2 regions of the Isoalcanivorax pacificus W11-5 genome follow, and region 2 is predicted to be linked to the other one. Evidence: predicted binding sites of a transcription regulator. Region 2 holds the regulator's gene; the other holds the start of a gene.
The links. The regulator PhoB, encoded in region 2, activates phosphate uptake and scavenging genes when phosphate is short. The targets are predictions, from matches to a motif close to TGTCATANNNNTGTCANA.
Positions count from the first base shown of each region.

Region 1: a site for PhoB is predicted at 3,378-3,395, ahead of ppk1 (polyphosphate kinase 1). Genes of this name have one in related genera too.

Region 1 is NZ_CP004387.1:423,319-428,759, forward strand. Features, by position in the region: gene ppx (exopolyphosphatase) at 1-1,198, shown strand, start outside; gene ppk1 (polyphosphate kinase 1) at 1,237-3,333, opposite strand; gene hemB (porphobilinogen synthase) at 3,437-4,450, opposite strand; gene S7S_RS02040 (FAD-dependent oxidoreductase) at 4,539-5,441, shown strand, end outside.
Region 2 is NZ_CP004387.1:3,953,911-3,959,351, forward strand. Features, by position in the region: gene S7S_RS17790 (NAD(P)/FAD-dependent oxidoreductase) at 1-316, opposite strand, end outside; gene rd (rubredoxin) at 391-555, opposite strand; gene S7S_RS17800 (chorismate--pyruvate lyase family protein) at 791-1,369, shown strand; gene ubiA (4-hydroxybenzoate octaprenyltransferase) at 1,425-2,303, shown strand; gene phoB (phosphate regulon transcriptional regulator PhoB) at 2,500-3,204, shown strand; gene phoR (phosphate regulon sensor histidine kinase PhoR) at 3,298-4,614, shown strand; gene S7S_RS17820 (hypothetical protein) at 4,947-5,441, shown strand, end outside.

The DNA of each region.
Region 1 (5,441 bases), 640 kb from region 2:
TGCCGAGGCGGTGCTGGGGCACGATATCGAGATCGTGGCCGGCCGTGAGGAAGCACGCCTGATCTATCTTGGTGTCAGCCATTCCCTGCCGGATCAGCAGGGGCGGCGGCTGGTGGTGGATATCGGCGGCGGCAGCACCGAACTGATCATCGGCGAGCGCTTCGAAGCGCTGGAGACCGAATCCCTGCATATGGGCTGTGTCAGCTTTACCCGCCGCTTCTTTCCCAATAATGAATGCGCCGAGAAGTCGTTTGACCGGGCCGTGACCACGGCCCGGCAGGAAGTATTGACGTTGCAGGCGGCGTACCGCCGGCTGGGCTGGCAGGAAGCCGTGGGGGCCTCCGGCACCATCAAGGCGATCGGGCAGGTGTGTGAGGAGAATGGCTGGAGTGACGGTGCCATCTCCGCCGACGGGCTGGAGCGTATCCGCCGTCGCCTGGTGCGGGCGGGCAGGGTGCCTGACGCCGGCCTGAAAGGACTGCGCGAGGACCGCATGCCGATCTTCGCCGCCGGGGTGGCCATTCTCACGGGCATCTTCCAGCAGCTCGGCCTGACCAGCATGACCATCAGTAACGGCGCGCTGCGGGAAGGGCTGCTGTATGACCTGCTTGGCCGGCTGGAACATGAAGACGTGCGCGAGCGGTCGATCCAGGCGCTGATGAACCGCCACCACGTCGATGTCCAGCAGGCGCAGCGGGTGGCGGACACCGCCCAGAGTTTCCTGGCCCAGGCCAGCGATGGCTGGACGCTGGCCGACACCATGGCGGCGGATGTCCTGCGCTGGGGAGCGCTGCTGCATGAACTGGGCCTGTCTGTCTCGCACAGCCAGTTCCACAAGCATGGCGCCTATCTTGTGCAGAATTCCGACCTGCCGGGCTTCTCCCGCCAGGAACAGCAGGCGGTGGCGGTGCTGGTGCGGGCGCACCGGCGCAAGATTCCGCTGTCTGCGTTCGAGGAACTGCCCGGTGATGACCAGGCCATGTTATTGCGGCTGAGCCTGCTGCTGCGGCTGTCGGCGCGGCTGCACCATGCGCGCAGTGATCAGCCGCTGCCGGATATCCGTGTCACGGTGGGGGCGAAAAAACTGGCGCTGGCGTTTCCGGAAGGCTGGCTGGCGGATCACCCGCTGACCCGGGCGGACATGGAGCAGGAGCAGGAGTTCTTCGAAGGCGGCGGTTTCGAGCTGATCATCACCTGAGGTTGTGCTTCAGGTGATGATCAGCCCGGCGACAGGCGTCAGGTGAGCCGCTCCAGCAGGACCTGCTGGGCGGTGATCAGCGGTTCGCCCTCGTTGAACGGGGCCCGCAGGTAGCTGCCGTCCGATTGCAGCAGCCAGGCCTGGCTGTTGTCCTGCAGATAGACTTCCAGCCCTTCATACAGAATGCGCTCGCGCAATTTCGGGTCGTTGATCGGGAAACAGGTTTCCACCCGGTTGATCAGGTTGCGCTCCATCCAGTCGGCGCTGGAAAGGTAAATGCGTTCCTCGCCGCCATGATGGAAGTAATGCACGCGGGTATGTTCCAGAAAGCGGCCGATGATCGAGCGCACACGGATGTTGTCCGACACGCCGGGCAGGCCCGGACGCAGGCAGCACATGCCCCGCACGATCAGATCAATCGGCACGCCGGCCTGGCTGGCGCGATAGAGCGCCTGCATGATCTGCGGGTCGGTGAGTGAATTGACCTTGGCGATGATGCGCGCCTTGCGGCCGGCCAGTGCCTCCTGCGTTTCGAAATCGATCAGCTCCAGCAGCCCGCTGTGCAGGGTGAACGGCGAATGCATCAGTTGCTTGAGCCGCGCCGCCTTGCCCATGCCGGTCAACTCCAGAAAGATCTTGTGCACGTCCTGGCACAGGCCTTCGTCTGACGTCAGCAAACCGTAGTCGGTATACAGTTTGGTGGTCTTGGTGTGGTAATTGCCGGTGCCCATGTGGGCATAGCGGCGAATGTTGCCGTTGGCGTCGCGCCGGATGATCAGCATCATCTTCGAGTGAGTCTTGTAGCCGACAATGCCGTACACCACGATGGCACCGGCTTCCTGTAGCCGGCGGGCGCCTTCGATGTTGCTTTCTTCATCAAAGCGCGCGCGCAGTTCCACCACGGCCGTCACTTCCTTGCCGTTGCGTGCAGCGGTTTCCAGATGATCGAGGATTTCCGAGTTGGTGCCGGTGCGGTACAGCGTCTGCTTGATCGCCAGTACCTTCGGGTCGCGCGCGGCTTCGGCAAGGTAATTCACTACCGGATTGAACGATTCGAACGGATGGTTGAGCAGAATGTCGCCCTGATCCACGACATCAAAAATGCTTTCGGCGTTCTTGATCCGGGCCGGCACGCGCGGGGTGAAGGGGGTATAGCGCAGGCGCGGGCGCTTTACGTCGGTGAACATGCGCGCCAGGTTCACCGGGCCGTTCACTTCGTACAGGTCTTCCTCGCCCAGCTCGAATTTCTGCAACAGGTATTCGATCAGGTGGCGTGGACAGTTGTCCGCGACTTCCAGCCGGACCTCGTCGCCATAGCGGCGCATCAGCAACTCGCCTTTCAACGCCAGCGCCAGGTCATCCACGTCTTCATCCACTTCCATGTCGGCGTTGCGTGTGACGCGGAACTGATAGCAGCCGGTCGCCTTCATGCCGGGGAACAGATCACTGACGTGTGCATGGATCATCGACGAGAGAAACACGAAATTGTCGTTACCGTCGTCACAGATGTCATCGGGAATGCGGATCAGGCGCGGCAATGAACGCGGGGCTGGCACGATGGCCAGCCCGGTCTGGCGGCCGAAGGCATCCTTGCCGTCCAGTGACACGATAAAGTTCAGGCTTTTGTTGACCAGACGCGGAAACGGGTGCGCCGGGTCCAGCGCGATCGGCGTCAGCACCGGATAGATCTGATCGCGGAAATAGCGTTTGACCCAGGTTTCCTGTTCGCTGGTCCAGTTCTCGCGACGCAGGAAATGCACACCTTCGCTGGCCAGGGCCGGCAACAGGATGTCATTGAGAATGTGATACTGGCGCGTCACGGCCTCGTGCACGATGGCACTGATGCGCTTGAGAATATCGCCAGGCAGCATGCCATCGAGCGTGGGTTGGCCGGTATTGGTCTGCAGGCGGTTTTGCAGCCCGGCGACACGAATCTCGAAAAACTCGTCCATGTTGCTGGAAAAGATCAGCAGGAAATTCAGCCGTTCCATCAGCGGCTGGCGCTCGTCCATGGCCTGTTCCAGCACGCGCAGATTGAATTGCAGCAGGCTGAGTTCCCGGTTGATGTAGTAGTCCGGATTGTCCAGGTCAGTGGTGGCGTTCGGCGTAACGTCGTCAGGGATGGAGGCGGTCATGCAGGGACATCCTGATCAGTGCGGCTGGGAGAGACTCCTTATCTAATTACATTCTTGTGACGGGGGGATTACAAGGCCCGCCCTGCAGGGCGGGCCCGGGCGTTCAGCGGCTCAGAAGCTGGGCGGCCTCTTTGGCAAAATAGGTCAGTACACCGTCGGCGCCGGCACGCTTGATGCCGGTCAGCGATTCCAGAATCACTTTCTCCCGGTCCAGCCAGCCATTCTGGAACGCGGCCACATGCATGGCGTACTCGCCGCTGACCTGATAGACGAATGTCGGCACGGCAAAAGCGTCCTTCACGCGGCGCACGATGTCCAGGTACGGCATGCCCGGCTTGATCATCACCATGTCGGCGCCTTCGGCCAGGTCCAGAGCGACTTCGTGCAGGGCCTCGTCGCTGTTGGCCGGGTCCATCTGGTAGGTCTGCTTGTCGGCCTTGCCGAGATTGCCGGCGGAGCCCACCGCATCGCGGAACGGGCCATAGTAGGCCGAGGCGTACTTGGCCGAGTAGGCCAGGATGCGCGTGTGGATATGCCCGTGCTGTTCCAGGCTGGTGCGGATGGCGCCGATCCGGCCGTCCATCATGTCGCTGGGTGCCACCACGTCGGCACCGGCCTCGGCGTGGCTGGTCGCCTGCTTCACCAGCGCGGACACGGTGACGTCGTTGATCACGTAGCCGTTGCTGTCGGTGATGCCGTCCTGGCCATGGGTGGTGAAGGGGTCCAGCGCCACGTCGGTGATCACGCCCATCTCCGGCACCGCCTGCTTGATCGCGCGCACGGCGCGCTGGGCCAGGCCGTCCGGGTTCCAGGCTTCGGCGGCATCCAGGCTTTTCACTTCCTGGGGCGTGACCGGGAACAGCGCCATGGCCGGGATGCCCAGCCGGGCCAGGGCTTCGGCTTCGCGCACCAGCAGGTCGATGGACAGGCGCTCGACGCCAGGCATGGAGGCCACCGCCTCGGTGCGCTGCTTGCCTTCGAGCACGAACACCGGGCTGATCAGGTCGGCGGGCGTCAGCACAGTCTCGCGCATCAGCCGGCGGGAAAAGTCGTCGCGGCGCATCCGGCGCAGGCGGGTGGCGGGCCACGGGGCCCGGTTGAAGGCAGGTCGGCTCACCTTGATCTCCGGTTGACTTGAGCTGGCGCATTGTAACGCACTCCGGGCCGCGAGCGATTACCATGGCCAAAAGCGCAAGGAGTCCTGCATGAAGAAAGCGGTGGTAGTGGTGCTGGTATTGGTCGCGCTGGTGGCCTGGTTTGCGCTGGACCTGGGCCAGTACCTGACATTGGCGGCCATCAAGGATCAACAGGCGCGCGTGGACGGGCTCTATGCCGAGCATCCGGTATGGCTGATTGGCGGCTACTTTCTGCTCTATGTGCTGGTGGCGGCGTTGTCGCTGCCGGGCGCAACGTTGCTGACGCTGCTGGGTGGCGCGGTGTTCGGGCTGGTCACCGGCACGCTGGTGGTGTCATTCGCCAGCTCCCTCGGCGCCACGCTGGCGATGCTGGTATCGCGCACGCTGTTTCGTGATCTGGTCAGCCGGCGCTTTGCCGGCACGCTGAGCAGGATCAATGCCGGCATCGACCGCGATGGGGCCTTTTACCTGTTCAGCCTGCGGCTGGTGCCGGTGTTTCCGTTTTTTGTCATCAACCTCGTGATGGGCCTGACGCGCCTGCCGGCACGGCGTTTTTACTGGGTCAGCCAGCTCGGCATGTTGCCCGGCACGCTGGTGTACGTGAATGCCGGCCGCGAGCTGGGACAACTGGACAGCCTGCGCGGCATTCTGTCACCGGGGTTGTTGTCAGCGTTTGCCTTGCTGGCGATTTTTCCGTGGCTGGCGCGTGCCGTGCTCAATCGTGTGCGGGCGCGTCAGCTTTACCGGGGCTGGCAGAAGCCGGCGCAGTTTGACCGCAACCTGATCGTGATCGGTGCGGGGGCGGCCGGCCTGGTCACGTCCTATATCGCTGCCGCAGTAAAAGCACGCGTGACCCTGATCGAAGCCGGCGAGATGGGCGGCGACTGTCTGAACACCGGCTGCGTGCCGAGCAAGGCGCTGATTCGCAGCGCGGCGGTGGTGCAGACGCTGCGCGAGGCGGAGCACTTCGGT
Region 2 (5,441 bases):
AGGCCAGCACCAGCTTGCTGTAGGTCAGCCGTTCGTCGCCGAGCACCACTTGTTTTGCGTCACGATCGATCGCCGTAACGGTAACGCCGGTACGCAGCGTGGCATTGAAGGTCGATGCGGTCTGTTCCGGACCCCCCATGGCCAGTTCGTCCGCGCCCTTTTCTTTGGTGAAACCGGTGGAGAGCATCGGCTTGGAATAGTTACGACCGTCATCGGCGGTCAGCATGATCACGGGGGTATCCTGGTCGAGCTTGCGCAGCTCTTTGACCAGATTGAAACCGGCCAGGCCGGTTCCGATGACGATAATGGGGTCCATAGGCTTCTCGGTGTCCGGCGGCATTGATCAGGGCAGGCGGTCCGGGGCGCGTCGCGCCCCGCAGGTGGGATGGATCAGATTTCCACCATTTCGAAATCATCTTTGGAAACGCCGCAATCCGGGCAAACCCAATCATCCGGTACGTCGTCCCAGGCGGTGCCCGGCGCAATGCCTTCGTCCGGCAGGCCCTCGGCTTCGTCATAAATGAAGCCGCACACTACGCATTCCCACTTTCTCATGATCTTTCCTCACGCTTATCCGGGGCTAAGTCACCGGCCGGCGAAGGCAGCCGGGTGACCCGCGAAGGCGCCTAAACTAGCGGCGCCCATATGAAAAATCAATGACATCGGGGCCACAATGCCATTCGCCTCTGGCAACATATGACCCACCCTGATGCGCCGCCGGTTTCTTGCCAAGACCGGGACCCTGGCGCATAGTGCGCGCGGCATCCTCCAGCCGGCCGGAGCCTCTTCCGTGAAGCAGCCGTTTTACCCCAGTCCCATCCTGCCTGCACAGTGCCACTGGCAACCCCTTGGACGCCAGCCCCTGCCCCCGGTGATCGGTGACTGGATCGCCGACAGCGGCTCCCTGACCCGCCGCCTGCGCCAGCATGGCCGCTTCGCCGTGCAGCCGCTGCGCCAACTGATTACCCGGCCCACCGCCACCGAACTGCGCCTGGCCGGCCAGCGCCCGCGCCAGCATGCGCTACTGCGTGAAGTGTTGCTGACGCTCGATGGCGAACCGGTGGTCTTTGCGCGCAGCATGCTGCCACTGCGCTCGCTGCGCGGCGCCAACCGGGTGCTCGGTCATATGGCCCGCCGCTCACTGGGCCTGGAGCTGTTCAAGCCGCCGCAGGCCACGCGGCGCGCCGTCTGGGTCACCTGCCTCGATGGCGCCCGCCTGCCGGTGCCCGGCCTACACGGTCCGGTCTGGGGGCGCGAGTCGCTGTTCGAGAAACGTGGCCAGCCCTGTCTGGTGGCGGAATTCTTCCTGCCGGCGCTGTGGGCACGGCCAGACGTCGCCGGTGGCATGCCCTCCCATCACCGGCGCTGAAGCCCGTGTCCATCGGCGCTATGATGACGCCTTTCACGGACAAGGCAGACCGCTGATGCTTGCTGCGATACAGACCCGCTACCCCGCTCTCTGGCCCTGGATTCAGCTGATGCGCCTGGATCGCCCGATCGGCGCCTTGCTGCTGCTCTGGCCCACGCTCTGGGCGGTCTGGGTGGCCGGCGACGGCACGCCGAGCCTGACCGTGATCCTGGTGTTTATTGCCGGCGTCTGGGTGATGCGCGCCGCCGGCTGTGTGATCAACGACTTTGCCGACCGTGATTTCGACGGCAGCGTGGCCCGCACCCGCGAGCGGCCACTGGCCACCGGCGCCCTGAGCGCGAAACAGGCGCTGCTGCTGTTCGCCGGCCTGCTGGTGCTGGCGCTGTTGCTGTTGATCCCGCTGAACCGCTTCACCTTCTATCTTTCTTTTGGCGGCGCCGGGCTGGCGATCCTGTACCCCTTCATGAAGCGCTTCACCTTCCTGCCGCAACTGTTTCTCGGCGCCGCCTTTGGCTGGGCCATCCCGATGGCGTTTGCGGCCGAGACGGGCAGCCTGCCGGCGGCGGCCTGGCTGATCTTCACCGCCAAGGTGGTGTGGACCGTGGCCTACGACACCCAGTACGCCATGTGCGACCGCGAGGACGACCTCAAGATCGGCATCAAGAGCACCGCCATTCTGTTCGGTGACGCCGACCGGCTGATCATCGGTGTGCTGCAGGCCCTGACACTGTGGCCACTGTGGCTGCTCGGCCGCGGCCTGGATTTCGGCTGGCCCTGGCACCTGGGGCTGGCCGTCGCCGCTGTGCTGTTCGTCTACCAGCAGTGGCTGATCCGTGACCGCGAACCGGCGGCCTGCTTCCGCGCCTTCCTCAATAACCAGTGGGTGGGCCTGGCTATCTTCGCGGGCCTGTGGCTGCAATACCTGCTGCGCTGAATCACCGTGACCGGCCGACAGAAATGTAAAAATTTTTACACTGCGGCCGCTCATATCTCCCAAACCACGCCATTTGCGGGGTTTCACGCTGGCGGGGCCGTCGGCCTGCTGTTGACAGCGGTGGCGGTGTCATATTCTTGTCACTAAACGGCCATCTAATGGGCACCCTAAACCATTAGCGAAAAAACTGACCGCCATGAGCAAACACAAGATCCTGATTGTTGACGACGAGCCGGCGATCCGCGAGATGGTCGCGGTGGCGCTGGAGCTGGCCGACTTTGAAGTGCTGGAAGCGGAAAACGCCCAGCAGGCTCACGAGATCATTGTCGATGCACGCCCGGAGCTGGTGCTGCTCGACTGGATGCTGCCCTCGGTGAGCGGCATCGAACTGGCCCGCCGCCTCAAGCGCGACGAGGGCACCTCGGAAATTCCGATCATCATGCTCACCGCCAAGAGCGAAGAGGACAACAAGATCCAGGGCCTGGACGTCGGCGCGGATGACTACATCACCAAGCCGTTTTCCACCCGCGAACTGATCTCGCGCATCAAGGCCGTGCTGCGCCGCACGTCTGCCGGTGGCGCCGAGAAAGCCATCGAAGTGGAAGGCCTGTGCCTGGACCCGGTCAGCCACCGCATCACCGCCAACGGCGACCCGGTGGACATGGGCCCGACCGAATACCGCCTGCTGGAATTCTTCATGAGCCACCAGGAACGCGCCTACTCCCGCACGCAGCTGCTGGACCAGGTGTGGGGTGCCAACGTGTACGTGGAAGACCGCACCATCGACGTCCACATCCGCCGCCTGCGCAAGGCCCTGTCGCCGTATGATTTCGACCGGTTCATCCAGACCGTGCGCGGCACCGGGTACCGCTTCTCCATCAAGACCCCGCGCGTCGCCTGACGCACGCCGTGGCGGCAGGGTACACTGCGCTGACCGGATGACCTGCCTGGGTCACCGGACAACGTAGCGCGTGCCGATGGTGGAGAAACCGGCTTGAATTTTACTGCGAACACCGAACTGCGCCGTATCGCCCTGCTGCTGGTGATCGGCTTTGCGCTGTCCTGGTATCTTGGCACCCTGTGGCCGGCGGCGCTGTTGCCGATTGCCTACATCGGTTATTCCTTCGGCCAGCTGGTGCGTTTCCATCGCTGGATCATGCGTTACCCCGACGACTGGGAACCCCCGGAGGGCACCGGCGCCTGGGGCGAACTGTTCGACGCCATCTACCGCATGCTGCGCAAGGAATACGCAGCACGCGATGACCTGCAGCAATTGATCAGCCGCGCGGAAAGCTCCGTTACCGCATTGCGCGACGCGGTGGTCGTGGTCGACAAACGCGGCCGGCTGGAATACTGGAACCTGGCCGCCGAACGCCTGCTCGGTTTCCGCGCCCCGCAGGACCGCCGCCAGACGTTCACCAACCTGGTCCGCGACCCGCGCTTTGTCACCTATCTGCAGGCCGGCAATTTCGAACAGCCCATCGATCTGCCATCGCCGCTGGATGACAACGTGCAGCTGGAATACACCATCACCCGCTTCGGTGCCGGCGAATGGCTGGTGCTGGTGCGCGATGTGACACGGCTGCACAACCTGGAACAGATGCGCAAGGACTTCGTCGCCAACGTCAGCCACGAGCTGAAAACACCGCTGACCGTGCTCAAGGGCTACCTGGAAACCCTGATCGATACCATGCCGCCAGAGCAGAAACGCGTGCACCGCGCACTGCTGCAGATGAACCAGCAGAGCCAGCGCATGGAGGCCCTGATCAACGATCTGCTGCTGCTCGCGCGCCTGGAAGGCACCGAGGCCGACAAGCACAACCAGCGCGTGCAGATTGCGCCGATGCTGCGCCGCCTGCGCCAGGATGGCCAGGCCACCGACCCGGAAAAAAACCACGAGTTGCACCTGGAAGTGGACCCGAGCGCCACTGTGTTCGGCGACCCGGCAGAGCTGCAAAGTGCGTTCGGCAACCTGATCACCAACGCGGTGAAGTACACCCCGCAAAACGGTCGCATCGAAATCCGCTGGTGGGAAGATGACCGGGGCGGCCACCTGAGCGTGCATGACAACGGCGTCGGCATCGACCCGCGCCATATCCCGCGCCTGACCGAACGCTTCTACCGCCCGGACTCCAGCCGCGTCACCCAGACCGGCGGCACCGGCCTGGGCCTGGCGATCGTCAAGCACGTACTGATCCGCCACAACGCGCGGCTGGAAATCCAGAGCCAGCCGGGCAAGGGCAGCACCTTTACCTGTCATTTCCCGCCGCACCGGCTGGCGCCGGCGCAGAGTGTGGAGGAAGCGGGTTAAGTTCGTGTCAGCCAGTATTGAGACCGGCGGCGATGATGTGCCACCGCCAGCACGAGTATCTGCTGGTCGATAGCGCGATAAAGAATGGAGAAAGGGGAGCGTTGCATCACTACGCGCCGGATATCGGGTGATGCCTCAATGGGCCATAGCGTCAGCTGCTCGCAGTAGCGTTACCTCCAGCTCATCAATCAGCGCAGCGCCCAATCCCTGAACGCGTTGTTCATAGAAGCCTGTTGCTTCGAGGAACTCGGCCTCGCCCGCCGCCTCCCACGCCATCAAGAGGCCGGCAACGCCCCTACCCACCCTCTGGCCAAGAGGCTAGGCTATCACCCATGCATTCCCTGGCGCCCACCCGGCCACGGCCGGGACTGCTGCTTATCCTCTGCCTGCTGACGACCAGCCTGTGGGCTACGTCGCTGCATGCTTCGACGATCTCCGCCGCGACCCTGGCCGAGACCATACGCCGTGAAGGGCTGGCGTCACGCCTGCTGATCCGGTCGGAAGAACAGGGCGACACCGCACGGGGCAGTGTCGATGCGATTGTCGATTATCCGTTTGCCGTATTGAGCACCGCGCTGACCGGCATCGACCCTTGGTGTGAAATCACCTTTCTGCATTTCAATATCAAGGCATGCGTGTACCGCGAGGATGACAGCGGCGGGCGGGTCACGCTCTACAGCGGGCGCATGCATTACCAGCCGCCGGAGAAGTCGTTCCGCAATGACTACCTTTTTCGCGAAGAAGCCCGCACGGACACGCGGCTTGCCGTCAGCATGCTGGGTGCCGACGGGCCGTTCGGCACGCGTGATTATGAAATCCGCATTGAA